One region of the Massilia sp. NBRC 108631 genome, then DNA from elsewhere that is predicted to be linked to it. Evidence: riboswitches for the same ligand, from Rfam matches in the RefSeq annotation. Region 1 holds a riboswitch; each other region holds the start of a gene.
The links. A riboswitch is a leader RNA that binds a small molecule or an ion and turns the genes downstream of it on or off. The one in region 1 is predicted to bind cobalamin.
Positions count from the first base shown of each region.

Region 2: linked by a shared signal. The riboswitch ahead of AC6H42_RS09805 (cobaltochelatase subunit CobN) and the one ahead of AC6H42_RS06835 (CoA-acylating methylmalonate-semialdehyde dehydrogenase) in region 1 are both predicted to bind cobalamin.
Region 3: linked by a shared signal. The riboswitch ahead of AC6H42_RS32045 (TonB-dependent receptor domain-containing protein) and the one ahead of AC6H42_RS06835 (CoA-acylating methylmalonate-semialdehyde dehydrogenase) in region 1 are both predicted to bind cobalamin.
Region 4: linked by a shared signal. The riboswitch ahead of AC6H42_RS21025 (TonB-dependent receptor) and the one ahead of AC6H42_RS06835 (CoA-acylating methylmalonate-semialdehyde dehydrogenase) in region 1 are both predicted to bind cobalamin.

Region 1 is NZ_BAAKJE010000061.1:33,307-40,506, reverse strand. It holds gene AC6H42_RS06850 (enoyl-CoA hydratase/isomerase family protein) at 1-577, opposite strand, end outside; gene AC6H42_RS06845 (enoyl-CoA hydratase) at 574-1,356, opposite strand; gene AC6H42_RS06840 (acyl-CoA dehydrogenase family protein) at 1,366-2,526, opposite strand; gene AC6H42_RS06835 (CoA-acylating methylmalonate-semialdehyde dehydrogenase) at 2,537-4,042, opposite strand; cobalamin riboswitch at 4,195-4,412, opposite strand; partial or broken gene AC6H42_RS06830 (hypothetical protein) at 4,669-4,776, shown strand; gene AC6H42_RS06825 (RidA family protein) at 4,812-5,258, opposite strand; gene AC6H42_RS06820 (thiamine pyrophosphate-requiring protein) at 5,368-7,155, opposite strand.
Region 2 is NZ_BAAKJE010000075.1:63,989-71,188, reverse strand. It holds gene AC6H42_RS09805 (cobaltochelatase subunit CobN) at 1-3,825, opposite strand, end outside; cobalamin riboswitch at 3,894-4,111, opposite strand; gene AC6H42_RS09800 (hypothetical protein) at 4,210-5,817, shown strand; gene AC6H42_RS09795 (thiol-disulfide oxidoreductase DCC family protein) at 5,789-6,193, shown strand; gene AC6H42_RS09790 (organic hydroperoxide resistance protein) at 6,349-6,774, shown strand; gene AC6H42_RS09785 (DUF4148 domain-containing protein) at 6,880-7,191, shown strand.
Region 3 is NZ_BAAKJE010000301.1:1,206-8,405, forward strand. It holds gene cobT (nicotinate-nucleotide--dimethylbenzimidazole phosphoribosyltransferase) at 1-102, shown strand, start outside; gene AC6H42_RS32035 (adenosylcobinamide-GDP ribazoletransferase) at 112-918, shown strand; gene AC6H42_RS32040 (histidine phosphatase family protein) at 923-1,576, shown strand; cobalamin riboswitch at 1,582-1,811, shown strand; gene AC6H42_RS32045 (TonB-dependent receptor domain-containing protein) at 1,878-3,728, shown strand; gene AC6H42_RS32050 (FecCD family ABC transporter permease) at 3,758-4,780, shown strand; gene AC6H42_RS32055 (ABC transporter ATP-binding protein) at 4,777-5,550, shown strand; gene cobO (cob(I)yrinic acid a,c-diamide adenosyltransferase) at 5,547-6,167, shown strand; gene AC6H42_RS32065 (cobyrinic acid a,c-diamide synthase CobB) at 6,161-7,200, shown strand, end outside.
Region 4 is NZ_BAAKJE010000190.1:34,224-41,423, forward strand. It holds gene AC6H42_RS21015 (hypothetical protein) at 1-19, opposite strand, end outside; gene AC6H42_RS21020 (thiol:disulfide interchange protein DsbA/DsbL) at 32-682, opposite strand; gene AC6H42_RS21025 (TonB-dependent receptor) at 820-2,793, opposite strand; cobalamin riboswitch at 2,858-3,112, opposite strand; gene AC6H42_RS21030 (M1 family metallopeptidase) at 3,174-5,381, shown strand; gene AC6H42_RS21035 (hypothetical protein) at 5,378-6,235, shown strand; gene AC6H42_RS21040 (DODA-type extradiol aromatic ring-opening family dioxygenase) at 6,315-7,121, shown strand.

The DNA.
Region 1 (7,200 bases):
CCGCGCTCAGCGCGGCGCCGGTGAGCGCGAGGAAGGGGCCGGTGTGGCCGGGCGCGCGGTTCAGGAACCAGCTGCCGCCCACGTCCGGATACAGGCCGATTGCCACTTCCGGCATCGCCAGCCGCGAGCCTTCGGTAACCACGCGATGGCTGGCGCCCGCCATCAGCCCGATGCCGCCGCCCATCACGATGCCGTGCCCCCACACCAGCACCGGCTTGGCATAGGTATGGATGCGGTAGTCCAGCGCGTACTCGCGGCTGAAGAACTCCAGCGCGTAGCTGTTGGCCAGCGGATCGGCGGCCTGCGGCGAGGCGTGGTGCTCGCGCATGGAACGGTACAGCTGCTGCAGGTCGCCGCCGGCGCAGAACGCCTTGTCTCCCGAGCCCTCCAGCATCACCAGCATGACGGCCGGATCGGCATCCCAGGCCGCCAACTGCTCATCCAGCAGCGTGATCATCTCCAGCGATAGCGCGTTCAGCGTAGCAGGCGCGTTCAGCGTGGCCACTCCGATCAGCGACTCGCCGCCGGCTTGGCTGCGGCAGGGCAGGGTGCGGAACAGTACCGGCGCCTCGCTCATGCCTGCCTCCACACCGGCTGGCGCTTCTCGAGGAAGGCCTGCACCCCTTCGCGCTGGTTGGCGCCGCCGAACAGGCCGACGAAGGCTTCGCGCTCGGCCGGCAGCACATGCGCCATCGGCTGGCGGCGCGCGCCCTGGATCAGCTGCTTGCAGGCCTGCACGCTGGCAGGGCTTTGTCTGGCCGCCTGCGCCGCGAGCGCCAGCGCGCGCGGCAAGGCGCCGCCGGTTTCCACCACTTCCTCCACCAGGCCGATGCGCTGCGCCGTGGCCGCATCGACGCGTTCGCCGCACAAAATCATGCGCTTGGCCCAGCCTTCGCCCACCAGCCACGCGAGGTTCTGCGTGCCGCCCGCGCAAGGCAGCAGGCCCACTGCGGCTTCCGGCAGTGCCATCTGCGCCTGCGTTTCGGCGATGCGCAAGTCGCAGGCCAGCGCGCATTCCAGTCCGCCGCCCATGGCATAGCCGTTGATGGCCGCAATCGACACGCCACGGAAGTCCGACAGCGCCTCGAACGCCGCGCCGAACAGGCGCGCCATCTCATGCGCCACCGCCACGTCGCCGTCCGCAAACAGCTTCAGGTCGGCGCCGGCCGAGAAGAACTTGGCGCCGCCGCCGGTCACCACCAGGCTGTAGACGTCCGGATTGGCGTTCAGGTCTTCCACCAGCCGGCGCAGCTCGCGCAGGCTGTCCGTGGTCCAGGTGTTGGCCGGCGGGTTGGCCAGCGTGAGCACGGCGGTGTGCTCCATGATCTGCAATTGCAAATTGGTGTAGGTAGTCACTGGGTCTCCTCAGAGGTTTTCTTCGGTTGGTGCATGCTGCAATAAATGGCGCGCCACGATCACGCGCATGATCTCGTTGGTGCCTTCCAAAATCTGGTGCACCCGCACGTCGCGCAGGAAGCGCTCCAGCGGATAGTCGCGCAGGTAGCCGTAGCCGCCGTGGATCTGCAGCGCTTCGTTGCAGACTGTGAAGCCGGTATCCGTCGCCAGCCGCTTGGCCATGGCGCAGTAGATGCCCGCGTTGGCCGCGCCCGCATCGAGCTTGGTGGCGGCCAGCCGCACCATCTGGCGCGCCGCCACCAGGCCGGTCTGCATATCGGCCAGCTTGAACTGCAAGGCCTGGAAGTCGCCCAGCACGCGCTTGAACTGCACCCGCTCGCCCATATGGCGCTGTGCGCTGTTCAGTGCAGCCTGCGCCGCGCCGATGGAGCAGGTGGCAATGTTGATGCGGCCTCCGTCCAGCCCGCGCATGGCCAGCTTGAAGCCGTCGCCTTCGCGGCCCAGCAGGTGCGAGGCGGGCACGGGCACGTCGTCAAAGCTGATGGCGCGCGTGGGCTGGCTGTTCCAGCCCATCTTCTCTTCCTCCCGGCCGTAGCTGATGCCGGGCGTGTTGGCGGGCACCAAAAAGGCCGATATGCCGCCCGCGCCGGCCCCGCCGGTACGCGCCATCACCACCAGCGCGTCCGTCGCGCCGGCACCTGAAATGAAGGCCTTGCCGCCTGTGATGACGTACATGCCGTCCTCCAGCGCGGCGGCGGTGGTCAGCGAAGCGGCGTCCGAACCTGCGCCGGGCTCGGTCAGGCAATAGGAGGCCAGCTTGCGGCCCGCCGCCAGGTCGGCTATCCATTCCTCGCGTACCTCGGGCTGGGCCCACTGCGCGATCATGGCGCTGGCCATGTTGTGGATGGTGAGATAAGCCGTGGTGGAAGGGCAGGCGCGCGCCAGCTCCTCGAACACCACGGTGGCGTCCAGCCGCGACAGGCCCAGCCCGCCCATGGCCTGCGGCACATACAGGCCGCAGAATCCGAGCTCGCCGGCATGCGCGATGGTCTGGCGCGGAAAGATGCTTTCCGCGTCCCAGCGTGCAGCCTGCGCCGCCATTTCGCGCGCGGCGAACTGGCGCGCGGCGTCCTGGTAGGCGCGCTGGTCCTCGTTCAGTTCGAAGTCCATGACGGGCTCCTTACTTGAGCGAGATGGTCGTGTTCACGCCTGCTGTCACCGCCGCGTCGTCGAACCAGCGTGCGGTGATGGTTTTGGTCTGGGTGTAGAAGGCCACTACCTGCTTGCCGTAGGGGCCAAGGTCGCCCAGCTTGGAGCCGCGCGAGCCGGTGAAGGAGAACAGCGGCACCGGTACCGGGATTGGCACGTTGATGCCGACCTGGCCCGCATCCACGTCCTCCTCGAAGGTGCGGGCCGCCGCGCCGGACTGCGTGAACAGTGCCGTGCCGTTGCCGTTCGGGTTGGCGTTGATGATGGCGATGGCTTCCTTCAGCGTGGCCGCGTGCATCACGCACAGCACCGGGCCGAAGATCTCCTCCTTGTAGACCGCCATGTCCTGCGTCACGCCGGAGAACACGGTGGGGCCGACGAAGTTGCCGCTTTCGTAGCCGGGCACGGTCGGCGCTCGTCCGTCCAGCTCCAGCTTCGCGCCTTCCTCGACGCCCTGGCCGATCAGCTGATGCACGCGGGCCTTGGCCTTGCGCGAGATCAGCGGACCGATGTCGGTGCCAGGCTCAGCGCCGGCGTTGATGGACAGCGTCTGCGCCTTCTTCACCAGGTCCGGCAACCACTGCTGCGCTTGGCCGACCAGGATCACCACCGACAGCGCCATGCAGCGCTGGCCTGCCGCGCCGAACGCCGCTCCAGCGAGATTGTTCAGGGTCTGCTCGCGGTGCGCGTCCGGCAGCACGATGGCGTGGTTCTTCGCGCCCATCATGCACTGCGCGCGCTTGCCGGCCAGCGTGGCGCGCTGGTACACATGCGTGCCGACCGTAGTGGAGCCGACGAAGGACACGGCCTTGATATCGGGATGGTCGCAGATGGCGTTGACCACGTCCGCGCCGCCGTGCACCACGTTCAGCACGCCCGCCGGAATTCCCGCCTGCAGCGCCAGCTCGGCCAGGCGCATGGTCACCATCGGGTCCTGCTCGGAGGGCTTGAGGATGAAGGTATTGCCGCAGGCGATAGCCATCGGGAACATCCACAGCGGAATCATGGCCGGGAAGTTGAACGGCGTGATGCCGGCGCACACGCCCAGCGGCTGGTGCACGGTATAGGTGTCCACGCCGCCGGCCACGTTGCTGGCCAGCTCGCCCATCTGCAGCTGGCCGATGTTGGCCGCGTGCTCCACCACTTCCAGGCCGCGAAACACGTCGCCCTCGGCGTCGGCCAGGGTCTTGCCCTGCTCGGCGGTGAGCAGGGCGGCCAGTTCGGCCATGTGCTCGCGGATCAGGGCCTGGTACTTGAGGAAGATGCGGGCGCGGGCGCCGATGGGCGTTTTGCGCCAGGTCTGGAAGGCCGTCTTCGCGGCGGCGACGGCTTGCGCCATTTCGCCGGGCGTGGCGTGCGGCACGCGGGCGATCACTTCCTGGGTGGCGGGGTTGACCACATCGCTCCAGTGCTCGGTGCGCGAGTCGATGAAAGCGCCGTTGATGAGGAGTTTGACGGTGGGAATAGCAGTAGCCATGGTGTGCGTTCCTTGTTGGGCGGCGCGGGCACGTCTCAAGCGCGCGTTGTGCCGCCAGTCTGCAAAAGTAAGCCGAACGGCGTCTCCCGCCGCGCGGCACCCGCCACGCGCCTTCCGCACGTGGCCAGACCCTGCGCCGCCATGGAGCGGGCGGCGCTGAAGATCAACAGGCCGGTATCCGGGCTTGCAAGTCTTGCTGCTTCGCCTTCCCAGTCTGGTGGACCAGTGGCGTGAATGAAGCAGCCGCACTTGCCTACCGTTGCGGAGGCAGCAGGGGCTTGGGGCACGCGATGATGGGTACGCGCCGACCACTTTCCCGTTTAACGCAGGACAAGAACTTGCCCGGCGCACCTGTTAAATAAAGATTAGCACAACACATGACGTTTACGTAAACGTAATTTGTTTTTTACGCATGACCTTGCAAAGTATCGCCTCACGAAAACGCGTGCATCGCGTGCAAGTCATTGAATTGACTGAATATTCGTGGGAGTGTCGTTTCATGAATCGTTTCATCGAATCCGGCCCTGTGGATGTTTTATCCGCGCTGCGGCAGTCGCGTCCCTCGCTGAACCGGGCAACCACGATGCGCATGGTGAAGGCGCTGGGCAGCCAGGTGGTGGTGCGCGGCGCTGCCCGACGGCCGCTTCCCCGGCCTGCCATACCCCTTCGAGGACATGCGGCCGCAAGGCTTCCCGGGCCGGAGTCTGGCGCACGGTTTAGCTGGCGTGCTGCAGGTGCCGCAGCAGTGCATTTGCAGGCCACAACCGCGTCAGCCGCGATCGGGAAGAACCGCACGGAAGGTGACTTCCACCAATTGTGAAGGAAATGCGAGCCTTGATACACCGATGATATTGCTTGCGCACTGGGGCTGGTCGCAACCATACATCGCCTTTCTGACTTTTGCGCCGGCAGTAAAGGCGGCATCAACATCGAGCACGTACAAAGTTTCTTCGACAACGTCGTCCAGGGTGGCGCCGTAGCGGGCCAGCAGCGCTATGCCATTGAGGTAAGTCTGGTGCAGTTGCGCTTCCATGTTGGAAAAATCGACAGGCTTGCCATGTGCATCGAGAGCGGCCGGCGCCACTAGCGCGCCCTCGCCATCATGGCTCAGTTGGCCCGAAATATAGACCGTGTCCTTGACCTTGACGGCTTGCACGTAGCCAAAGGCCTTTTCCCATGCCACGCCTAAGTTCTCACATCGCTTTTCTACTGACATCTTGGTTCGCTCTCTGGAATGAATGAGGTGCGGCTGGGCTGCCTTGCACCGGGTACCGAAGAATAGCGTTCCATTTAAAGCGTCGCTTCCCTCAATAGTCAGAGAAGCGCTATGGCTTTGGCGGGAACCACGAATCCCAGGTCTCCTTGATCGTCGCCTTGATAATGGCAATCGAATCCGGGTCGCCCTTGAGCAGCGCAGAAAAGTAGGCGCGGGCCTGCTTGAGCGACACGTCCGGCGGCAGCGGCGGCACGTTCGGGTCGGTCACCATCTCCAGCACGCAGGGCCGGTCGCAGCGCAGCGTTTCGTCCCAGGCTGGGCCCACGTCGTCCGGGTGCGAGACGCGGATGCCTTTTAGCCCGAGCAGCTCGCCGTACGCCGCGTACGGAAAATCCGGCAGGCCTTGCGACGGCGCGTAGCGCGGGTCGCCGCCAGTGCCGCGCTGCTCCCAGCTCACCAGGTTAAGGTCGCCGTTGTTCAGCACCATCACCACCAGGCGCGGGTCGGCCCATTGCCGCCACAGGCGCGCCACGGTGATCAGGCCATTGATGCCGTTCATCTGCATGGCGCCGTCGCCGGCGAGCGCGATCACGGGCCGCTCGGGCCAGGCGAATTTGGCGGCGATGGCGTAGGGCACGGCCGGGCCCATGGTGGCGAGGCCGCCGGACAGGCTGGCCATCATGCCGCGCCGCAGCCGCACGTCGCGCGCGTACCAGTTGGCCGACGAGCCGGAGTCGATGGTGAGGATGGCGCTATCCGGCAGGCGCGACGACAGTTCCCAGAATACGCGCTGCGGGTTGAGCGGATCGGCCTCGTTCATGGCGCGCGCCTCCAGCACGCGCCACCAGCGCTGCACGTTTTCCTGGATCAGCTGCTGCCAGCTGCGGTCTGTCTTCCGGTGCAGCAGCGGGATCAGCGCCGCCAGGGTGGCCTTGGCGTCGCCCACCAGGTTCAGTTCCATCGGATAGCGCAGGCTGGTGCGGCGGGCGTCGATGTCGATCTGCACGCCGCGCGCCTGGCCTTCTTTCGGCAGGTACTCGGCATAGGGGAAGGACGAGCCCACCATCAGCAGCGTGTCGCAGCCGTTCATCATGTCGTGGCTGGGTTTGGTGCCGAGCAGGCCGATGGCGCCCGTCACATATGGCAGGTCGTCCGGCACGGCGGCTTTGCCCAGCAGGGCTTTGGCGATGCCCGCGCCCAGCAGGTCGGCCACGGCGATCAGCTCGTCGGTGGCGTGCAGCGCGCCGGCGCCGGCCAGGATGGCGACTTTGCCGCCGGCGTTGAGGATGCCGGCAGCGTGCTGCAGGGCGTCGACGGACGGCTGCATGCTGGCGCTGAGCGCGCCGATGCCGGTGTGTAGCGAGCCGTGTTCGCGCGGCGGCTTGGGCACGGCGGGCAGGTCTTGCACGTCGTTGGGGAAGATAATGCAGGTGACGGTGCGCTGCTCCTTGGCGATGCGCATGGCGCGGTCGACCAGGTGGCGCACTTGCGCCGGGTCGTTCGCCACGTGCACGTATTCGTGCGCCACGTCCTTGAACAGGGAAAGCAGGTCCACTTCCTGCTGGTAGTCGCCGCCCATGGCCATGCGCGCCTGCTGTCCGATGATGGCAACCACGGGCTGGTGGTCCATCTTGGCGTCGTACAGGCCGTTGAGCAGGTGGATGGCACCGGGGCCGGAGGTGGCCAGGCAGACACCGGTCTCGCCGGTGAACTTGGCGTGGGCGGTGGCCATGAAGGCGGCCATTTCCTCATGGCGGGGCTGGATGAATTCGATCTGTTCCTGCCGCCCGAAGGCACCGACGATGCCGTTGATGCCGTCGCCGGGATAGCCGTACACGCGCCGCACGCCCCATTCGCCCAGGCGCTGCAAGAGGAAATCGCCCACTGTCGAAGACATGGCTGGCCTTCCGCAAGGTTTGCAATGTGGCCATGGTAGTGAGCC
Region 2 (7,200 bases), on a different contig from region 1:
GTCGAAGTACACGGACTTCACCTCGTCCCAGGCCCAGTTCTTCACCAGGTCCGGCCGCGTGACTTGCCAGCCCCACAGGTTCTCCAGGAATTCCTGTCCCATGGTGCGCGCGCCGGCGTAGCCGTGGCCCATCAGCGGCTTGAGCCAGGCGGGATTGAGGAAGCGCCCGCGCAGCTCGCCCAGCAAGGCCGACGCCAGCGGTTCCACGTCGGCGCGGCCTGGCTGCGCATGCTGCAGGATAAAGGCCTGCGGCACGCGGCCGGTGCGGCCCTCAATCGCCAGCGAGAGGCCGCCCAGGTAGTCGAAGGCGTCGTTGTTGTCGAGCAGGCCGTACAGATTGCTGGCGCGGCCGTGATAGGTGCGCTCGATGCCGTCCAGCGCCACGTCGAACGCGGCGTGGGTGGCCTCGCCGCTGGCGTCCAGCCCGTAGGCGTGGCCCATGCGGTTGCGGTAGGCGCGGCCGATTTCCTCGCGTTCGCGCCAGGCGCCGGAACGCTCGGTCAGGCGATTGACGCCGGTGCCGTACGCGCCGGGCGCATCGCCGAATACGCGCTGCGCGGCGGCGCGGCCAGCTTCGGCCGGCGGCATGCCGGCGGAGGCCAGCGTACGCTGGCGCACCAGCCATTCGCGCGCCACGCGATTCTGCGCCGGCGGTTCGCTGCCCCAGGCCACGCCCGGCAGCGGCGCAAGCGCCGCCTGCAAGGCTTCTTTCAGCGCCGGGTCACGCTCGGCCAGCGTCGCGGCCGACGCCGCCAGCGCCATGCGCCCGGCACGGTCGATCAGGCGGATCAGGTTCGGATACAGGTCGCGGAACAGGCCCGAAGTGGTCACCAGCGCGTCGCGCCGCACGGCGCCCGGCTTGAGCTTCACGTCGGTGACGATACCGCGCGCGTTCCACACCGGCTCGGCGCCCATCATGGCCAGCGCGAACGCCACCATCACGCCCTCGTCGCGCACCGCGTCGGAGGCCCACAGGATGATGCCTTCGCTGCCCTTGGCGGAAGTGTCTGCGCCTTTGCCCGTGTTGGCCTTGGCAGCCATGCGCTCGCCCAGCTGGTAGCCCAGGCGGGTCGGCAGGATGTCCCCGTCCACCGCGTGGAAATTGCGGCCGGTGGGCAGCGCTTCGGGCGAGCGCAGCGGGTCGTTGCCCTTGCCCGGTTCGATGTATTCGCCATCCAGCCCGGCCAGCAGCGCCCGCATCTCGCGGCGCGGCGAATCGGCCAGCTGTTCGGCAATCTCCGGGCCGTCGATGCCACCCTTCTTCATCGAATCGAGCATCAGGTCGATCGACTCCTGCTTCCACGGGCGGCCGAAAACGTGCAGGCCGTGCGGCATGAATTTTTCCTGCAGCTTGGTCAGGTAGTGGCCCACCTCATGCGCCAGCAAGTCGTCGTCGGCTGCGTCGAAGCCGATGCCGCGCACGGCCAGCACGTCGGCCATGGATGCTTCCAGCTCAGCCTTCAGGTTGAGCGCGTTGACGCGTTCGCGCATCAACGCGGCGGCCTGCGTCTTGAGCGACTCCGAACTGGCGGCCTCGAAGCTCTCCACCACCTGGCGCAGGGCCAGCAGATCGTCGTACAGCGGCGTGGATGCCAACGGCGGCGTCAGGTGGTCGACGATGACGGCCAGCCCGCGCCGCTTGGCCTGCGTGCCCTCGCCCACGCCATCGACGATGTAGGGGTAGATGCCGGGCAGGTCGCCGGCGATCAGGCTGGGATAGTCGTCGGAACTCAGGCCGACCGCTTTGCCGGGCAAGAACTCATAGGTGGAATGGCGACCCACGTGCACCAGCGCGTCGGCTTTGAAGCGGTCGCGCAGCCAGTGGTAGTAGCCCAGGTACTGGTGCGGCGGCGTGATGCTGGTGTTCGCGTGCAGCAGCTCCTCATCCACTTCCCAGCCGCGCGGCGGCTGCGGACCGATGAACACATTACCGAACACCAGGCCGGGCACCAGCAGTTTGCCGCTGTCGACCATGATCTTGCCGGGCGCAGCGCCCCAGCCTTTCAAGCCTTCGATGCCGTAGCCGGACAGCCGCTTGCTAAGTGGCGCCAAGGCCGCGCAGCCGGTGCTCGCGCCCCTGGCCCGCGCCTTTGCACCGCGCGGGCTGGTAGCACCCACGTCCAGGCAGGCGTGATAGCCCTCGGCCAGCGCCGCCAGGTCGCGGATCGCCGCGTCGCGCTGCGGGTGGTCGGCGCCTTCCACCAGGTGCTGCAATTCCTTGATGATGACTTCGGCCTGCTTGCGGCCCAGCGCGCGTTCGCCGGCGGCTTCCGCTTCCAGCACGTCGGCGTGCAGGCGGCCCAGCAGGCCGCTGGTCATCTCGCCCTGCACGCGCGGCGGCAGGGTGCCGAACCAGCGCGCATAGTCCGCAGCGCTGACGCTGTTTACCGTGCCGCTCAGCTCCCGCAGCGCGGCGCGGTCCTCCGGCAGGTTCACGCCGTGCGCCATGATCATGTCCAGCAGCGCTTGCGGCGAGCCGGGCAGCGTGCCCACCATGTAGCCGGCGTTCTTCATCGCATGCAGCATGTCGAACAGCGAGGCCGGCACGTCCAGGTTGTCGGCGCCGATGTTCTGGCGGCCCGGCGGATGGTTGTAATAGATCAGCGCCACGCGCTTATCGCCATTGGCCTTGCCGCGCAGCGCCAGCCAGCGGCTCACGCGCGCGGACAACCGGTCGGCCTCCTCGGGCAGCAGCACCGGCGGACGGTTCTCGATGCCGGTGCGGCGGTCCAGCTGCGCCTGGCCCAGCGCGGCCACCACGATGGGCTGGCCGATACCCTGCAGTTCGGGCAGCGCCACGCGGTATTGCACCGAGTCCGGCGGCAGGCCGTCCGGCGACAGGCGCCACTGCACGGCGGTGCGGTCGGACAGGCGGATGGCCTTGAACACCGGGACATTGAGCCGCTTGAACGCTTCGGTGACCGCTTCGCGCCCCTCGGCCGCGCCCACCACGAAGTCCTGCAGCACCACCAGCGCCGCCGGCTGCGCCGGCGCGATCAGCTCGGGCAGGCGCTCCAGCGCCTCGCGCGAAGCCCCGCCCCAGCGCGTGAGCACCTGCACGCAGGGCTGGCCGCGCTGTTCGATGCGCTGGCACACGGCGGCGGGAACCGCGCTATCCATATTGGACAGATCCAGTACCACCACGGTGGGCCGCGGCTTCAGACCCAGTTGCGCGGCCTTGCCCCACGCGGCCGCGTCGGTCAGTTCGCGCTGGCCCACGCGCAGGCGCAGCGTCGGTTCCGGCTGCGGGCCGGCCAGCGCCACGGACGGATTGAGCAAATGCGCGAACAGCGCCGCCGTATTGTCGGCGCCGCCGGCCTGCCACACGCGGCGCGCGGCCAGCCAGCGGCTGGCGGCGGGGTTGGCCTGGGCCGCCTTCAGGGCCGCTGCGGGCGGCGCCTCGGACGACAGTTCGCGCAGCGTGTCCGGCGAGAAGTCGTGCAGCCTGGCGTGCGGATCACGGCTCATCAGGCTGAGACTGGCTTCGCCATTGAAGGCCAGCACCGGCGTTTGCGGCCTGGCGTGGCGCGGCAACACCTCTTTCAGGCGGCGCGCCGGATCGCCGAACAGGGACACCGCCAGCACCGTGTCGGCCTGCCTGAGCAAGAGGCCGGCTTCGCGCTCGCTGGCGGCCATCCACTGGGCGGGCGTGCGCAGCACGATGCGGTCCTGCGGATGGCTGGCCAGGTGGCGGTGCGCAGCCTCGATGGCGGCCGGCGCGGCGCGCTCGGTGACGATGGCGAACAGGGTGGCGGCCGGCGCGTGCGCACAGGCGCAGGCGCACAACAGCGCTGCGGCCAGCCGCAGGAGTATGGAGGTGCTCAATTTGAACTTTAACCAGTAGCTGCGCGCCGGGCGCGCAGGAAAACAGGCAAAGCCACACCCCGGGCCTTGCGCAATCTTCGTGACTGGCCGGTCTTCTGGCTGGCCTTCATCCTTCCTCAACCCTGCCTTCCCGTGCGGTGCACAGTGGCGTTCGATCGAAGTCGTCAGGCTTACAGCAGCGGGGGCTGCGCCGGACTGGCGCGAGATGAAAATCCCGCGCGTCACCGGCTTCCCGTTTCACCCTCCAGCCGGCAAGCGGGAGGGCACCAATCACGTTAATGCCGCGATTCTACCGTATTGAGCTTGGTCATGAAACCTGTTCGTTGCGGTGGACGGGCGGCGCGGCCGGCGGTTAGTGTTGAATGTCACGGACAAAGGAAGCCCATGGAACCGTCAGCTTATGGTGCGGCAAAACCGTCCGGCATGCCGCTAGCGCCGGCGGCCGACGCATTCGTCATCGCCAGCGTTGCCGTGCTCTCGGCAGCCGTGTTCCAGGCCTATTGGCTGCTGGAGGACGTGCTGCGCTGGTACCCGTCCACCACGCTGCCGGCGCTGATGGCCGTGGCGGCCGCCTGCCTCGCCGCCTCCGGCGTCAGCTACGCTTCCGTGCCGCGCCCGCTCGCCACGCTGATGCGCGGCGTGGGCATGGCGTGCGGCGTGTACAGCCTGCTGCTCTACCCTTCGCTGCCCGCCGTCGCGCACGATTTCAAGGGCTGGAGCCAGTCCATTCTCAACCTGGCATGGCTGATGGCCGCAATGGCGGCGCTGCTGTCCATGCGGCGCCCGGCCTGGCTGCTGTACTGCGGCTTCTACATTTACTGGATCAAGCACGCCGCCGGCTACATCACCGGCTTCTCCTTCCACACCCTGCTCGACGTCAATCCGATGATACAGCTGCCGGTCTACCTGTCGTTGTCGGTGCTCACGCTGGAACTGGCGAAGCGGCGCTGGCCGGCGACCTGGCCCCGCATCGGCGGCAGCGCGCCTTACTGGACCATACTGTTCATCGCCATCGCCATGCAGGCGGCAAACTATTTCCATTCATCGCTGGCCAAGGGCGGCCTGGACGGCGGCGTGCTGGACTGGGCGCTCAATAACGAGAACCGCAACATCTACCACGTCGCGCTGCACAACAAGCAGCTGCTGTGGGGCGACTGGAGCGCGCTGACCGGCGCGGTGTCGGCGCTGCTGCAGGTGGCGGGACGGCCGTTCGCAATAGGCGTGTTCCTGATCCAGCTGGCGGCAATACTGGTGTTCGCCAACCGGCGCTTGCTGCTGGTGCTGTTTGCCTTGTTCGACCTGATGCACATCGGGATCTTTGTGCTGGTGGGCGCCAATTTCTGGACCTGGTTCATGGTGAACCTGTCCATCATCGCGGCGGTATCGCAACTGCCCCGCGACGCCTTCAACTGGCGGACCGGCGCGGCGGGCGCGCTCGCCATTCTGCTGTCGCCGCTGTTCGCCAACGTCGCCAAGCTGGGCTGGTATGACAGCCTGGCGGTCAACGCAGTCCATTTCGACGTGGAACTGGCGGACGGCAAAACCGAGCGCATGCCGTCCACCGCGTTCGGCTTTTACTCCTACCCGATCTCCCACATGAGCTTTGGCCTGCCACCCGGGAAATACCTGCCCACCGCGACCAACGGCGGCACGTTCTCGTCCGCCATCCGGCGCCAGTCCTACCGCTGCGCTTTCGCCAGCGCGGCCCCGGCCACCGGCGTTGTATGGGACGGTGCAAGCGTGTCCGCCTTCATCCGGGCTTACCATCGGCAGGTATTGAACAAGGCGGGGGCCGGCGGGCGCTGGTCGAACACGGCCTACCCGCACCACTTCTGGAGCGCGCCATCGGTGGAGAAGGCGTTTGCCGGGGTGGACATGCGCCGCGTGCGCGCCTACCGCATGGTGATCGACTCGGTGTGCCTGGACCCGGACACCGGCGCAGTGAAAAGAAAGGTCTACCGCAATGAATACCGAATCGACCTTGCAGGCTGAGTTCCCCGGCGGCCTGGTGATCGTCTACGACGGCGAGTGCCCGTTCTGCTCCAACTACGTGCAGGTGCTGGCGCTGCGCGAGGCAGCCGGCCCGGTGCGACTGGTCGACGCCCGCAGCGACGCCGCGCTCGCCGCCCGGCTGCGGCGCGGCGGCTACGACCTGAACGAGGGCATGGTGGCCCTGTACGGCGGCGGCGTCTACTACGGCGCGGACTGCGTGCACCTGCTTGCGTTGTTGAGCACGTCCTCCGGCGTGTTCAACCGCGTCAACAGCGCGGTGTTCCGCTCGCGCACGCTGTCGCGCCTGCTCTATCCCGTGCTGCGCTGCGGCCGCAACCTCACCCTCAAACTGCTGGGACGCCGCAAGCTGCCCTAAAGATTTTTCAAAAATATTTAAAATATCGCTTGCTATTACATAGCGCACAATATAAAGTAAGCACATCGGCGCTGCAAACACAGCGCGACGCAGCAAAAAGTAGGGCACGATTTAATAGATAGCAATCTAACTTAACCCACAGCAAAGGAAACATCATGTCGATCAAACAAGTCCTGTACCGCGCAACTTCCAAAGCAACCGGTGGCCGTGAAGGCCGTGCGGTCTCCTCCGACGGCGTGCTGGACGTCAAGCTGACCACCCCGAAAGAACTGGGCGGCGCAGGCGCAGTCGGCACCAACCCTGAACAACTGTTCGCTGCCGGCTACTCGGCGTGCTTCCTGGGCGCCATGAAATTCGTCGGCGGCCGCGACAAGATCGCCGTGCCGGCGGACGTGTCGGTGGAAGGCACCGTGGGAATCGGCGCCATCGAAACCGGCTTCGGCATCGAAGCGGAACTGAAAATCTCGCTGCCAGGCCTGGACCGCGAAACCGCTGAAAAGCTGGTCGCCGCAGCCCACATCGTCTGCCCGTACTCGAACGCCACCCGCGGCAACATCGACGTCACGCTGACCATCGTATAAAGCAAGCCTTGCTGCTACCGCCAAGGCGGTGGCAGCGGCCTGGAAGGCGCTGAAATAAGTAGCGCACAATTAAATAGATACCAATTTAAACTTAGGAGAAATACCATGAAAGCATCCATCCTGTCCGCCGCTGCCGCCATCCTGACCCTGAGCGCCGGCGCCTATGCCGCCGAACCCGTCAACAGCGGCGAAGGCTATCAGGGCTACACCAGCGCTGTGTCGTCGGTCTCGACCCGCACCCGCGCCGAAGTGAAAGCGGAAACCATTGCCGCCCTGCGCGACGGCCTGATCCTCAGCGGTGAGGCCTATCCGGGCACACTGACCGCCCCAGCCAAGGTACCGGGCAAAACCCGCCAGGAAGTGCGCGCTGAACTGGCCCTTGCCATCCAGACCGGCACCCTGCCACGTTACGAGTAAGCCCGCATA
Region 3 (7,200 bases), on a different contig from region 1:
ACCGGAAGCGCACTGGCCTTGCCGCTGCTGCAAGCGGCGGTGAACTTCGTGAACCAGATGGCGACCTTCGAGTCGGCCCAGGTCAGCGAAAAGTCCGAGTAAGCGCCCGCCATGCGTCACGCGCTCCGTGCCCCCCTTCACCAGCTGCGCCTGTTCTTCATCGCACTGCAGTTTTTCACGCGGTTGCCCATTCCAGCGTGGGTAGGTTTCGATTCCGCGTGGCTGCACCACGCGTCGCGTTATTTCCCGCTGGTAGGGCTGGTGGTAGCCGCCCTCGCTGCGGCCGTGTATGCGGCGGCTGCCTTCGTGTTCCCCGCGCCGGTGGCCGTGCTGCTGGCGACGGCCGCCGGCATTTACGCCACCGGCGCTTTCCATGAAGACGGCTTTGCCGACATGTGCGACGGCTTCGGCGGCGGCATGACGCGCGAGCGCGTGCTGGAGATCATGAAGGATTCGCGCATTGGCGCGTACGGCGCGATCGGCACCATCTGCCTGCTGGCGGTGAAGTGCACGGTGCTGGCCATGCTGCCGCCCGCCACGGCGGTGGCCGCGCTGTTCCTGGCGCACCCGCTGTCGCGCCTCGCCGCCACCTCGCTGATCTGGCGCATGGAATACGCGCGCGCGGAAGGCAAGGCCAAGCCGATGGCGCAGGAGATGAGTGGGGACGAATTTGCCATCGCATGCGTCTGCACAGCGTTGCCTGCAGCGGCGATCGGCGCGGCGGGATGGCTGCCGTGGTTGTCCATTTGCGCCGCCTTGCTGGCCGCGCTGGCCGCAGCCGCCTGGCTGGGTCGCAAATGCGCACGCCGCATCGGCGGCTACACGGGCGACTGTTTGGGCGCGGTGCAGCAACTGGCCGAAGTGCTGATTTACCTGTGCGTGCTGGCCGGCCTTGGCCACGGCGCGTGGGCGGCATGAACACATGGGCAGCGGCGGCGCTGGCGCCAGCCCGGCCGCGTCGCGGCAGGGACAGGGGCAGCCGATGCGCCTGATCCTGGTCCGTCATCCGCAACCGCTGGTGGCGCCGGGCGTCTGCTACGGCAGCACCGACCTGGCCGCCGCGCCGCACGACGTCGCGCGCGTGCACGCCGCGCTGCTGGCCAGCGCCAGCATCCCGCCCGGCACGCCGCTCTACTCCAGCCCTTTACAGCGCTGCACCGCCCTGACTAGCCTGCTCGGCGCCCACACGCTGGATGCGCGCCTGGCGGAGATGGACTTCGGCGCCTGGGAGCGGCGCAGCTGGGACGATATCCCGCGCACCGAAGTGGATGCCTGGGCGGCGGACCTGGCCTGCTACCGTCCCGGCGGCGGCGAGAGCGTGCTGCAAGTGGCCGAACGCGTGGCAGCCTTCCGCGCCGAGCTGCTTGCCCGGCACAGCGGGGCCGCCTGCGACGGGCGAGCGCGCGGCGCGCATGAAGTTGCCATCATCTGCCACGCTGGCACGATCCGCCTGATGGTGGCGCTCGAGGCGGGCCTGCAAGGCGGCCTGCCGCTGGCCGAGATCGCGCTGCGGGCCGCCGCCTTGCCGCACAAGATCGCCTACGGCGAGACTGTCATTCTGGAAGCCGTGGCCTGAAGTCCGTATAATGGCGGGGTTTTGGTGCCCGCGCGCATGCCCATGCGCGCAGTTAAACGGGAAACACGAAGCCGCGCCCCTACCAGGAAAACGGCCAACGTGTGCTGCCCCCGCAACGGTAAACAAGTGTCGCCCACGGCGACAAGCTGCCTCCGACAAACCACTGTGCACTGCATGGGAAGGTAAGGCAGTTCAACTTGCGAGCCCGGATACCGGCCAAAGCAGGTGGATGCGCAGCGCGCATCTGTTCAATCCAGCCCACGGGGAAGTAGGCTGGTTGCATACTATACAAAGAAATACTATGAGCTTTCCTGTAATCCGGCACGCGGCCCTGACGTCGCTGGCCATGGCTATGGCCGCGCCTTCCTTCGCCCAGATCACCGTATCGGACGCCGTCATCGTCACCGCCACCCGCTCGGCGCAACTGCAGCGCGATGTGCTGAGCGACGTCGTCACCTTGCAAGCGGAAGACATCGCCCGTTCCGGCGCCGGCTCCATCACCGACCTGCTGCAGCGCCAGCGCGGCATCGAAATCGCCCGCAACGGCGGCCCGGGCACCAACTCCAGCGTCTACCTGCGCGGCGCCAATGCCAACCAGACCGTGGTGCTGGTGGACGGCGTGCGCATCGGTTCGATCACCTCCGGCACGGCCAGCTGGTCCGGCATTCCGCTGCAGGCCATCGAACGCATCGAGATCGTATACGGCCCGATGAGCACCCTGTACGGCGCCGACGCCATCGGCGGCGTGGTGCAGATCTTCACTAAAAAAGGCGCCGGTGCGCCGAACGTGGCCGCCTCCGCCGGCGTGGGCAGCGACCAGACCCGCAAGTACGACGCCAGCATTTCCGGTGCCAGCGCAGGCGACAACAGCTTCAGCTACGCCATCAGCGCCGGCCGTGAACAGTCGGACGGCTTCTCGTCCACCAAGCCAGGCACCAGCAACTACAACGCGGACGATGACGGCTACGAGCGCACCAGCACTTCCGGCCAGTTCGGATTCGAACTGGCCAAGGGCCACGACCTGGGCCTGGTATTCCTGAACAGCCGCACCAACGGCCAGTTCGACAGCGGCGCCAGCCGCTACGATACGCGCAGCCAGACCAAGCTGGCCAACCTGGGCGTGTTCAGCAAAAACCAGGTCATGGACAACTGGTACAGCACCGTGCAGCTGGCCAAGGCAGAAGACACCTCGATCTCCGACACCGGCGTGGCCAGCTCCTACAGCCGCATCGACAGCAAGCAGACCGACGTCACCTGGCAAAACGACATCCGCATCGGCGAGGACACGCTGCAAGTGCTGTTCGGCCACCGCGAAGAGAAGGTGGTCTCCGGCTCCACGCCCGCACTGGGCAAGGTTCGCAAGACCGACTCCTACGCCGGTGCCTACAGCCTGAAGCGCGGCGCGCACCTGGCCACCTTCGGCCTGCGCGCGGACGACAGCTCGCAATACGGCACCAAGACCACCGGTTCGGCCGGCTACGGCTACCGCTTCAGCAGCGCGCTGCGCGCCAGCGCCAGCTTCGGCACCAGCTTCCGTGCGCCCACCTTCAACGAGCTGTACTACCCGGGCTTTGGCTACGAGAACAACAAGCCTGAGCAGGGCCGCAACGGCGAAGCGAGCCTGCAGTACGACGACGGCGTGACCGAATTCGGCGCCAGCATCTACCGCAACAAGCTGACCGACATGCTGGTGACCACCACGCCATGCCCGGACCCGACCCGCAAAGGCAGCTGCTCGTACAACGTGAACCACGCCATGCTGGAAGGCGTATCGCTGAACGCCGGCCGCCGCATCGGCGCCTTCACCGTGGCCGCCAACGCGGACTGGCAAGACCCGAAGGATGAGACCACCGGCAAATCGCTGGCGCGCCGCTCTAAAAAACACGGCAACGCCAGCGTAGAATACGCCGCAGGCGCGCTGACCGCCGGCGCCGAACTGCAGGTTTCCGGCAGCCGCTTCGACGACGCTGCCAACCGCAACCGCCTGGGCGGCTACAGCCTGCTGAACCTGTATGCCACCTGGCAGTTCGCGCGCGACTGGTCGGTACTGGCGCGCATGAACAACGTCACCGACAAGAACTACGAGGTGGCGCGCAACTACGCCACGCCGGGCGCCAAGTTCTTCGCCGCTGTACGCTACGGTATCAAGTAAAGCATTTAACCTAAGGTACGTAAGGCACCATGCATCCACATTCCTCCAAGCTGCGCGCACGGGCAACCGCCATCACCGGCGGCCTGCTGCTGTTCGTCATCGGCAGCCTGCTGTTTTCCGGCGTAACCGGCTCGGTTCACATTCCGCTGTCCGACATTCCCGGCGCGCTGGGCGAACTGTGGAACGGCAAGGCCGACAGCCTGGCCGCCACCCTGCTCGACCTGCGCGGCAGCCGTGCGCTGACCGCCTTCGTCACCGGCGCGGCGCTGTCGCTGGCGGGGGTGATGATGCAGGCCCTGCTGCGCAATCCGCTGGCAGACCCCTATGTGCTGGGCATTTCGTCGGGCGCGGCGGTGGGAGCGCTGGCGGCCATGATGTTCATGTGCGCGGCCTGGGTGGTGGATGCGGCGGCCTTCGGCGGCGCCGTGGCCGTGTCCATGATGCTGTACTTCCTGGCGCGGCGCGACATGCGCAGCGGCGCGGCGGCCGAAGGCGGCACCGCCCTGCTGCTGCTCACCGGCGTGATCCTGACGGCGGCCTGCACGGCGCTGATCACGCTGATGCTGTCGATAGCCCCTGAAAGCCGCCTGCGCACCATGGTGTTCTGGCTGATCGGCGACCTGGCCGGCGCACCGATGCGCTGGATACCGTGGATCGTGCTGGCCGGCGCCACCGTGTTCGCGCTGCGCAGCGCGCGGGCCATCAATGTGATGGCGCTGCACGCCGAGGCGGCCGTCACGCTGGGCATCAACGTGGGCGCGCTGCGCAAGGGGCTGTTCTTCGTGTCCGCCCTGCTGACCGCCAGCGCGGTGACCAATGCGGGCAGCGTGGGCTTCGTGGGGCTGATCGTGCCGCACGCCTGCCGCTTCGCCTTCGGTCCGGACCACCGCGTGCTGATCCCGGCGGCGATGCTGACCGGCGGCGGCTACCTGGTGCTGGCCGATACCCTGGCGCGCACCCTGTTTGCGCCGCTGCAGCTGCCGGTGGGCGTGGTCACCGCGCTGATCGGCACGCCGGTGTTCCTGTATCAACTCCACAGGCTGCAGAAATGATCGCTACCGGCAATTTGACACTGCGCATCGGCGCGCGCACGCTGATCGACAACCTGAGCTGGCAAGTGCGCGACGGCGAATGCTGGAGCGTGATCGGCCGCAACGGCGCGGGCAAGAGCACGCTGCTGCGCACCCTGGCAGGACTGATTCCGCTGCAGGAAGGCGGCGTGTCCATCCAGGGCCGCAGCCTGCCGGACTGGCCGCTGGCCGAGCTGGCGCGCGAGCGCGCCTTCCTGGCGCAGTCGCGCAACGACGCTTTCGCCTACAGCGTGATCGAAACCGTGCTGTCGGCGCGCCATCCCTACCACGGCGACCGCTATTGGGAAAACACCGACGACCACCGCCTGGCCATGGAGGCCCTGGCGGCGATGGAAGTGGCGGAACTGGCGCAGCGCAATGTGCGCACGCTGTCGGGCGGCGAGCGCCAGCGCGTGGCCATCGCCGCCATGCTGGCGCAGGACACGCCGCTGCTGCTGCTGGACGAACCGGCCAATGCGCTGGACCTGGCGCACCAGGTAAGCGTGATGCGCCTGCTGGCGCGCCTGTGCCGCGAACAACATAAAACCGTGGTGATGGTCGGCCATGACCTCACGCTGGCGCACAGCGTCTCCACCCATGCCCTGCTGCTGATGGGCGACGGCCGCTGGCTGGCCGGGCCGGTGGCTGACGTGATGCAACCGGACATCCTGAGCGACTACCTGGGCCATCCGATCGACGTGATCCGGCACGGCCAGCGCCACATCTTCATACCGAAGGAAGAAACCGCATGAATGAGAATAATGACATCGACGCACTGAACGAGCGTCACCGCATCCGCATGGAGCGCAAGAAGGCCATCATCGACGCCAAGATCGCGGCGGCGGACAAGCAGATCGGCATCATCATCGTCAACACCGGCAACGGCAAGGGCAAGAGCTCTTCCGGCTTCGGCATGGCGGTGCGCGCCATGGGCCACGGCATGAAAGTGGGCGTGGTGCAGTTTATCAAGGGCGCCATGCAGACCGGCGAAGAGCTGTTCCTGCGCCGCTTCCCCGAGGAAGTGAGCTTCCACTCCATGGGCGAGGGCTATACCTGGGAAACCCAGAACCGCGAGCGCGACATCGAGAAGGCCGAACTGGCGTGGGAGCAGGCCAAGCGCTTCCTGGCCGACCCCGGCGTGGGCCTGGTGGTGCTGGATGAACTGAACATTGCGCTGAAATACCGCTACCTGGACGTGAACACGGTGATCGCCGACCTGCTGGAGCGGCCGGCCATGCAGCACGTGGTGATCACCGGGCGCGGCGCGCCGCAGGAGCTGGTCGACGTGGCGGACACCGTCACCGAGATGAACGTGGTCAAGCATGCCTTCAAGGCCGGCATCGGCGCGCAGGCGGGCACGGAATGGTAACGTCCTCGCATATCAACGCCCCGGTGGTGCTGGTGGCGGCGGTGGCGTCCGGCCAGGGCAAGACCACCGTGACGGCCGCGCTGGCGCGCAAGCTGACCCGGATGGGCCGCAAGGTGCGCGTATTCAAATGCGGGCCGGACTTCATCGACCCCATGCTGCTGGAACGCGCCAGCGGCGCGCCCGTGAAATCGCTGGACCTGTGGATCGTGGGCCGCGAGGCTTGCCGCGCACAACTGGCGCAAGCCGCGCTGGAGGCGGACGTGATCCTGATTGAAGGGGTAATGGGCTTGTACGACGGCTCGCCGTCTTCGGCGGACCTGGCGCGCGAATTCGGCGTGCCGGTGATGGCGGTGATCGACGCGGGCTCCATGGCGCAAACGGCCGGCGCGCTGGTGCATGGCCTGCGCGACTACGGACCGGTGGACATGGCGGGCGTGATCGCCAACCGGGTCGCCAGCCCCGGACACGCGGCCATGGTGGCGGCCTCGCTGCGCGACATTCCGTTGTTCGCCACCCTGCCCAAGCAGGCGCGCTCGCTGCCCGAGCGCCACCTGGGGCTGGTGCTGCCATCCGAGGTGGATGGCATCGATGAGATTCTGGACCAGCTGGCGGACCAGCTGAACTTCGACGAGGCCGCGTGGAGCAATCTGCGCAGCACGCGCCTGGAGCTGGGGGACGCGCTGGCGGCAGCCAGTGCCGCCGCAGCCGCAGAGCCGGGCGAAGCACTCTCCAATGCGCGTCCCTTGGCTGGCCGCAAGATCGCCATCGCGCGCGACGCGGCCTTCATGTTCCTGTACCCGGCCAACCTGGAAACCTTGTGCGAACTAGGTGCCACGCTGGAATTCTTCTCGCCGCTGGCGGACCATCCCGTGCCGGCAGGCGCGGACGCGGTCTATCTGCCGGGCGGCTATCCCGAACTGCATGCGGAGAAGCTGGCCTACGCGCAGCGCTGGCAGGAATCCATCCGCGCGGCGCACCGTGACGGCACCCCCATCTTGGCGGAGTGCGGCGGCATGATGGCGCTGGCGGAAAC
Region 4 (7,200 bases), on a different contig from region 1:
CTTTTTCGGTATCGCTCATGGTGCTTTCAACTTACTTCTTGGCGGCCTTGGCCACCAGGTAATCCATCACTTGCAGCGTCGCCTGCTGGGACGCCATCTCCGACATGCCCGGACGGCCGGCCTGCGAAGGCGACGTGACGAAGCGGCCATCGATCACGATGGTCGGCGCGCTGTCGACCTTGTACGAGGCCACCACCTGGGCTGCACGCTTCATTTTAGTCTGCACGGCGAAGGAATTAAAGTATTCCAGGTATTTCGCCTTGTCGATACCGTTCTTGACCAGGAAATCGGTCATCGCATCGTCCTTGTTCAGGCGGTTGCGGTCGACGTGGATGGCGCGGAAGATCTTGCTGTGCATTTCTTCCAGCTTGCCCATCGCTTCCAGGGTCAGGTAGGCGTGCGCCTGCGCGTCGTTCGGGCCGCCGGCCGGGAAGTGCACGCGGCGGAACGCAATCTTGTCGCCCTGCTTCTTCACCCAGTCGGCCATCATCGGCTCGATGGCGTTGCAGTGCGGACAGGAATACATGAAGAATTCGATCACTTCCACTTTCTTGCCGGTGTCGGTGCGCACAGGCGAAGCCAGCGTCGTGAAGTCCACGCCTTCCTTCGGTTCGGCGGCGGAAGCGCCGGCAGCGGTGAACGACAGGGCGGCGGCAGCAATGATCAGACGCAGAAATCGCATAGAGGTCCTTCTAGAGTAAGAGTGGCAAACGCCGCGAGATTACCATTTTTTTGGGCCCGCCATCAGGCCGGATAACAAAAATCCCCGGCCAGCGGGGATTTTAAGCTTCATTTAATGAAGCCTGGGCCAGGCGCGCCTCAGAATTCGTAGCGCGCCGACAGCTTCAGCTGGCGGCCGTCCGAGGTGTAGATGCCGCCCTTGCACTGGAACGCCATGCCGTAGTAGTTCTTGTCTGTCAGGTTCAGGCCCGACAGCGCCACTTCCCAGGCACCGAACTTGCGCGCATAGCGGGCGTCCAGCGTGGTGTAGGACGGGATGCGCGCGGCGCAGCTATTGTCGAAATCGGAACCGAAACGCTGGCTGTCCACCCACTGCGCGCCGATGTCGGCGGTCTGGCCGTCGGCCGGGGTCCACGACAGGCGCGCGCTCAGCACGTTCTTCGGCACCAGCACCATTTCACGGCCGGCGACGGCGCCTTCGGTGAAGGTGGCTTTCACGCGCTGGTAGTGGCCGCTCAGGGTCCAGTCGCGCGCCAGCTCGACGCTCGCGTCCAGCTCGAAGCCCTGGCGCTTGGTCGGCGCCAGGTTGGTGTTGGCGCCGGAGCCGAACGCGCCCGCGGTCGGATCGTAGAAGATCTCGTTGCGCAGCTCGTGCCGGAACACGCGCGCCGACAGCTTGCTGCCGCCGTCGGTGTAGGCGGTGCCCAGTTCCAGGTCGTGCGACGTCTGCGGCTGCAGCACGCTGTCCGGCAGCGGGGTGTAGCCGTTTTCATCGGCGTTGGCGACGCGGTAGCTGTGGCCGATCTTGGCGTGCAGCGTGGCCTTCGGCGACAGCGCGTAGCTGCCCTGCACATCCCAGGCGTTCAGGCCCTGGATCACGTCGTAATTGGCCACCGACCACGGCGACGGATCGGTGTTGGCCTTGTCGAACAATTCGCGGCGCACGCCGGCGGCCAGGCGGAAGGCGTCCCACTTGACTTCATCGCGCAGGTACAGCGCCTTCGACTTCTGCGTCGCCCTGGACGGGCTGGCGCCCTTCGCGTCGCGGGTCCAGTCGATGAAGTCCACGCCCGCCACCGCCTCGTTCAGCACGCCGCCGAACTGGCTCAGCTTGCGCACGCGCGGCGAGAACTGGGTCTGCTTGCTTTCGTAGTCGACCTGGTAGGTCGAGGTGGGGAAAACATAAGTCGCTTCGAGCTCCTTGCGGCGGTGCGACAGCTCGGCGGCCAGGTCGTAGCCGGCCACCTTGGCTTCAATGAAGGCGGTGAAGCGGTCGCTGTCGAGCGAGCCGAAGTCATCCGGCGTGCTGGCCTGGCGCGGATTGGCGCCGAACTGGGCCTGGCTCAGCGAGCCGGCGAAGCGCGAGTCCTGGCGCGTGCTCGACAGGCGCACGCCGGCGCGGCCGTCGGTGGAGGCCAGCTGCGCCCCGGCATTCAGGCTGCGCGCTTTGAAGGCGTTGTTGTCGCGGTAGTTGTCGGTGTCGAGCGCGCCGCCGGACAGGTCGAAGGCCCAGTTGCCCACGCCGTGCGTGAGCGCCGCGCGGCCCTCGCGCAGGCCGAACTGGCCCACTTCGCCGAACACGCTGCCACGGCTGCCCGCCGTGCGTTCGCCGGGACGCTTGGTGACGATCTGGATCACGCCGCCGGTGGCGCCGTCGCCGAACAGCACGCTGCTGCCGCCGCGCGTGATCTCGATGCGTTCGACCGAGTCGACCGGGATGGTGGACAGGATGGCCGAGCTCAGCTCGTTCTCGGACAGGCGCACGCCGTCCAGCATCACCACCATGTTCTGGCTGCTGTTGGTGCCGAAGCCGCGCAGGTCCAGCGCAAAATCGGGGCTGCCGTCCAGGCTCTGGTGGCCCAGCACCCCGCCGACCTTGCGGATGGCCTGGTTGACGTCGCTGGCGCCGGAGCGGCGGATCTCGGCCGCGCTGATGACGGTGGCGCCGATGGGCAGCAGCGAGGGGTCGCTGTCGAAACGGGCGCCGGTGACCACCACCGGGGCCAGCGCCTCGGCCGCGGCCTGGGCCCATGCGGCGGAAGGAGCGGAGAAGCACAGGGCGACGGCAAGCGCCAGCGGTGCCGGCGAACGGCGGGAATTCGAGTTGTTCATTGTGTCTTTACGCGTAGTGAGCATCCGCCTGCGTCCCCGCAAGCTGGATTCAACGGAAGCTGTCGCGCTTCCACCTGGATTGGCCGGTATCCGGGCTGGCAAGACGGGACGGGATCACCTTCCGGCGCAGACGCTGCTGCACAGTGGTTGTCGATCCAGCCTGCCGCGCGAACCGGAAATCCGGGCGCGGCGCTTGCGTACCGTTGCGGGGGCAGCACACCTTGGCCGCCGCGCTGCCGATGAGCGCTGGCTGCCTTGTGTTTCCCGTTTAACTGCATCCATGGACATGGACGCGGGCACCAAAACGCCGCCATTATACTCCTGCGCACAAAGTTGATAACGTTGGTAATTTATTACTGGCTTGGTTTATAGTGGCGGGCATGAACGCACACCCCTACCGCAAGCTCGCCGCCGTCATATGCACGGCAGCCGCAGCAGCCGCGCTGGCAGCGCTGGCCCTGGCGCAAGTCCAGGTCATCGCCATCCCCGAGCCCTACACCGACACCGGCATTCCCTTCGCCCCGGCGCAGGCCGGCGCGGTGACGGTGCCCAGCGCACCGGACGCCTGGGGCGGCCCGCGCACGGGCGGCGAGGCCACGCTGTCGGACCGCGTGGTGGACTACCGGATCGAAGCCACGCTGGACCCGGTCAGGCACACGGTGGACGGCAAGCAGCAGCTCACCTGGCGCAACCGCAGCGCGCAGCCGGTGCGCACGGTCTACCTGCACCTCTACCTGAACGCCTTCGAGCACGCCGGCACCACCTTCTTCACCGAGCACCGCGCCATGGGCGGCGGCATGTTCAGCACCGATCCCAAGGACGGCGACTGGGGCCATATCGACCTGCGCAGCGTGACGCAGGGCGGGGCCAGGGTGGAGCAGTCCTTCGTGCAGCCGGACGACGGCCCCGCCAGCGACCGCACCGTGGTGCGCCTGGACCTGCCGCAGCCGGTGGAAGCGGGAGCCAGCACCACGCTCGCCATCGACTTCCACAGCCAGCTGCCACGGCTGCTGGCCCGCAGCGGCTACTTCGGCAGCTTCCACCTGGTGGCGCAGTGGTTCCCCAAGATCGGCGTGCTGGAGCTGCCGGGCGAACGGGGCGCCACCAGGCCGCGCTGGAACGTGCACGAATACCACGCCGAATCCGAGTTCTACGCCGACTTCGGCAGCTACGACGTGAAACTCACCGTGCCCAAGGAATACACGGTGGGCGCCACCGGCGAGCTGCAGGGCGCGCCGGTGGAGAAGGCCGGCATGCTCACCCACCACTACGTGCAAGGCGACGTGCACGATTTCGCCTGGACCGCCGACAAGCGCTACGCCCCGCCGCTGACCGGCAGCTGGAGCGGCGCCGGCAGCCCGCCCGTCAGCATCAAGGTACTGTACGCGCCGGAGTTCCAGGCCAGCGCCGCACCGTCGCTGAAGGCCGCGCAGGACGCGCTCACCTACTACTCGAAAACGCTGGGTCCCTACCCCTACAAGACACTGACCGTGGTGCTGCCGCCGCACAACGCCGGCGCGGCGGCGGGCATGGAATATCCCACTTTCTACACCGCCGACAGCTACACCAAAGTGGTGCCCAGGTCGCCGGAGGAGTTCGACCTGGACCTGGTCAACATCCACGAGTTCGGCCACGGCTACTTCTACGGCATCATCGCTTCCAACGAATTCGAGGAACCGCTGCTCGATGAAGGCCTGAACGAATACTGGAACATGCGCATGGTGCGCGAGCGCGGGCAGCAGCTGTACCCGGCACCCTGGTGGCTGCGCGCCGTGGGCATCTCGCCCGGCTTCGACGGCTTCCACTATGAACTGGGCGGCGCCGTGCGCGAAAACCCGGCCGACCCGGCCGGCCAGAACGCCTGGTCGCGCCTGCAGGGCATCGGCCCGGTGTACAACCGCGGCGCCCTCCTCTTCCACGACCTGGAAGCGCAGCTGGGCAAGGAGGCGACCGAACAGGCCTTCAAGGAATACTACAAGCGCTGGCGCTTCCGCCACCCCAGCATCGCCGACCTGCGCGAAACGCTGGCCGAGGCGAGCGGGCAGCGCGCGCTGGTGGAGCGCGTGTTCGCGCAGCAGGTCTACCGCACCGGCAAGGTGGACGACCGGGTGCAATCGATCCGCAGCGACGAAGTGCTGCCGCAGCCGGGCAGCAGCATCGTCAACGGCAAGCGCGCGGCGCTGACGCAGGAACAGGTCGACCAGCAGATCGAGGACGCGCGCGCAAAGTGGGAGCAGGCCCATCCGCAGGCCAAGCCCGGCACCGGCCCTTACCCCTTCCGCACCGAGGTTGTCGTGCGCCGGCGCGGCGACGCCGTGCCGCAGACGCTGCTGGTGCGCTTCGCCGACGGCAGCAGCGAAACCGTCAAATGGGACCCGCAGAACGGCGAGCGCTGGCAGCGCTTCGTGTGGCAGAAGCCGGCCAAGGCCGTGTCGGCCGAACTCGATCCCGAGCGCCGGCATCTGCTCGACATCAACAAGCTCGACGACAGCCGCACGCTGAAGGCCGACGGCGCCGCCGCGCGCCGCTGGACCTTCGACCTGGCCGCGCTGGCGCAAGCCTTCCTGACCCTGATCGCGACAATATGAAACTGATCACAAACTGCCTGCGCGCCGCGCGCGCCGCGCTGCAATGGCGCCTGCTGGCGCTGTGGACCATCGCCCTGCTGCTGCCCACGCTGGCGCTGGCGCTGCCGTTCTGGAGCCACTTCAGCGCTTCTTTCGACCACTCGGTGCACGCGGCCGCGCTGGCGCAGCGGCTCGACCTGTCCAACATCGCCGACCTGATGAGCGACCCGGGGCGCAATCCGCTGGCCATGAAGCTGGGCGCCGGCTGCGCGCTGCTGCTCACGCTGCTGCTCTCGCCGCTGCTCACCGGCGCCGTCGCCACCGCCGCGCGCTTCGGCGGTACGCCCGCCATGCGCGACTTGTTCGCCGGCGCCGTCGCCGAATACCCGCGCATGTGCCGCATGCTGCTGTGGGCCGTGGCGCCGCTGGGCGCCGCGCTCGGCCTGGGCGGCGCCTTGCAGCACCTGGCCGGCAGCGGCGCCGACAGCGCCATCACGCCGGACGAGGGCCAGGTGCTGCGCATCGCGGCCGACGCCATCGCCGCGCTGCTGTTCGCGCTGGCGCTGGCCACGCTGGACGTGGGCCGCGCAGTGCTGGCGGCCGACCGGCGCCGCCGCTCGGCCGTTATCGGCTGGTGGCATGGCTTGCGCCTGCTGGCGCGCCGGCCGGGCGCGATGCTGGGCAGCTATTTGGCCATCAGCCTGGCCGGCCTGGCGGCGGTGGCCGCGCTGGGCCTGGCACGCATCCACCTGCCGCACGTCGGCACCGCCGGTTTCCTGTGGGCTCTGCTGCTGACGCAGGCGATCGCCATGCTGCTGGCCTGGATGCGCGCCGCGCGCCTATTCGCGCTGATTGGTATCATTAACAAATCCTGAATGATCCATCCATGAAATCACGATTGATGAACATGGCGGCGAGGCCTATAGTCCGTGCATTGCAACCCAGGAGCGCTCCATGTCCAGCACTGCACTGCCCACCTATTTCCTGTCCCACGGCGGCGGCCCCTGGCCGTGGATGCTCGACCAGTACGGCGGCCGCTACGACGCGCTGAAAGCCTCGCTGGAAGACATCCCGCGCCAGCTCGGCGGCGTGCGTCCCAAGGCCGTGCTGGTGGTGACGGCGCACTGGGAAGCGCGCGAGCCGCTGATCTCTGCCAGTCCCAGGCCGCCGATGATCTACGACTACGGCGGCTTCCCCGCCTACACCTACGAAATCCAGTACAGCGCCCCCGGCTCGCCGGAGGTGGCCGCGCGCGTGCAGCAGTTGCTGAACGGCGCCGGCATCGCCGCCCAGCTCGACCCGCAGCGCGGCTTCGACCACGGCACCTTCTCGGCCATGCAGCCGATCTACCCGGCGGCGGACGTGCCGATCGTGCAGCTGTCGCTGAAACAGGGGCTGGACCCGGCCGAGCACATCGCCATCGGCCGCGCGCTGGCGCCGCTGCGCAAAGAGAGCGTGCTGATCGTGGGCAGCGGGCTGAGCTACCACAACCTGCGCCAGTTCGGCGCGGCGGGCGCGGCGGCCTCGCACCAGTTCGACGCCTGGCTGCGCGAATCGATGGCGCTGCCGCCGGCCGAGCGCGAAGCGCGGCTGCTGGCGTGGGCAAGCGCCCCGGCCGCCCGCGCCGCCCACCCGCGCGAAGAGCACCTGCTGCCGCTGATGGTCGCCCACGGCGCCGCCGGCGGCGAGCCCGCCAGCAACGTCTACCACGAAGACGCCTTCATGGGCAGCCTCGCCGTCTCCAGCTTCCGCTTTGCCTAAACGCAAATTGGGGTCAGGGTTAATTAATTTTGCAACAATTGCCAAATTAATTAACCCTGACCCCATTTTGGTGTACAGC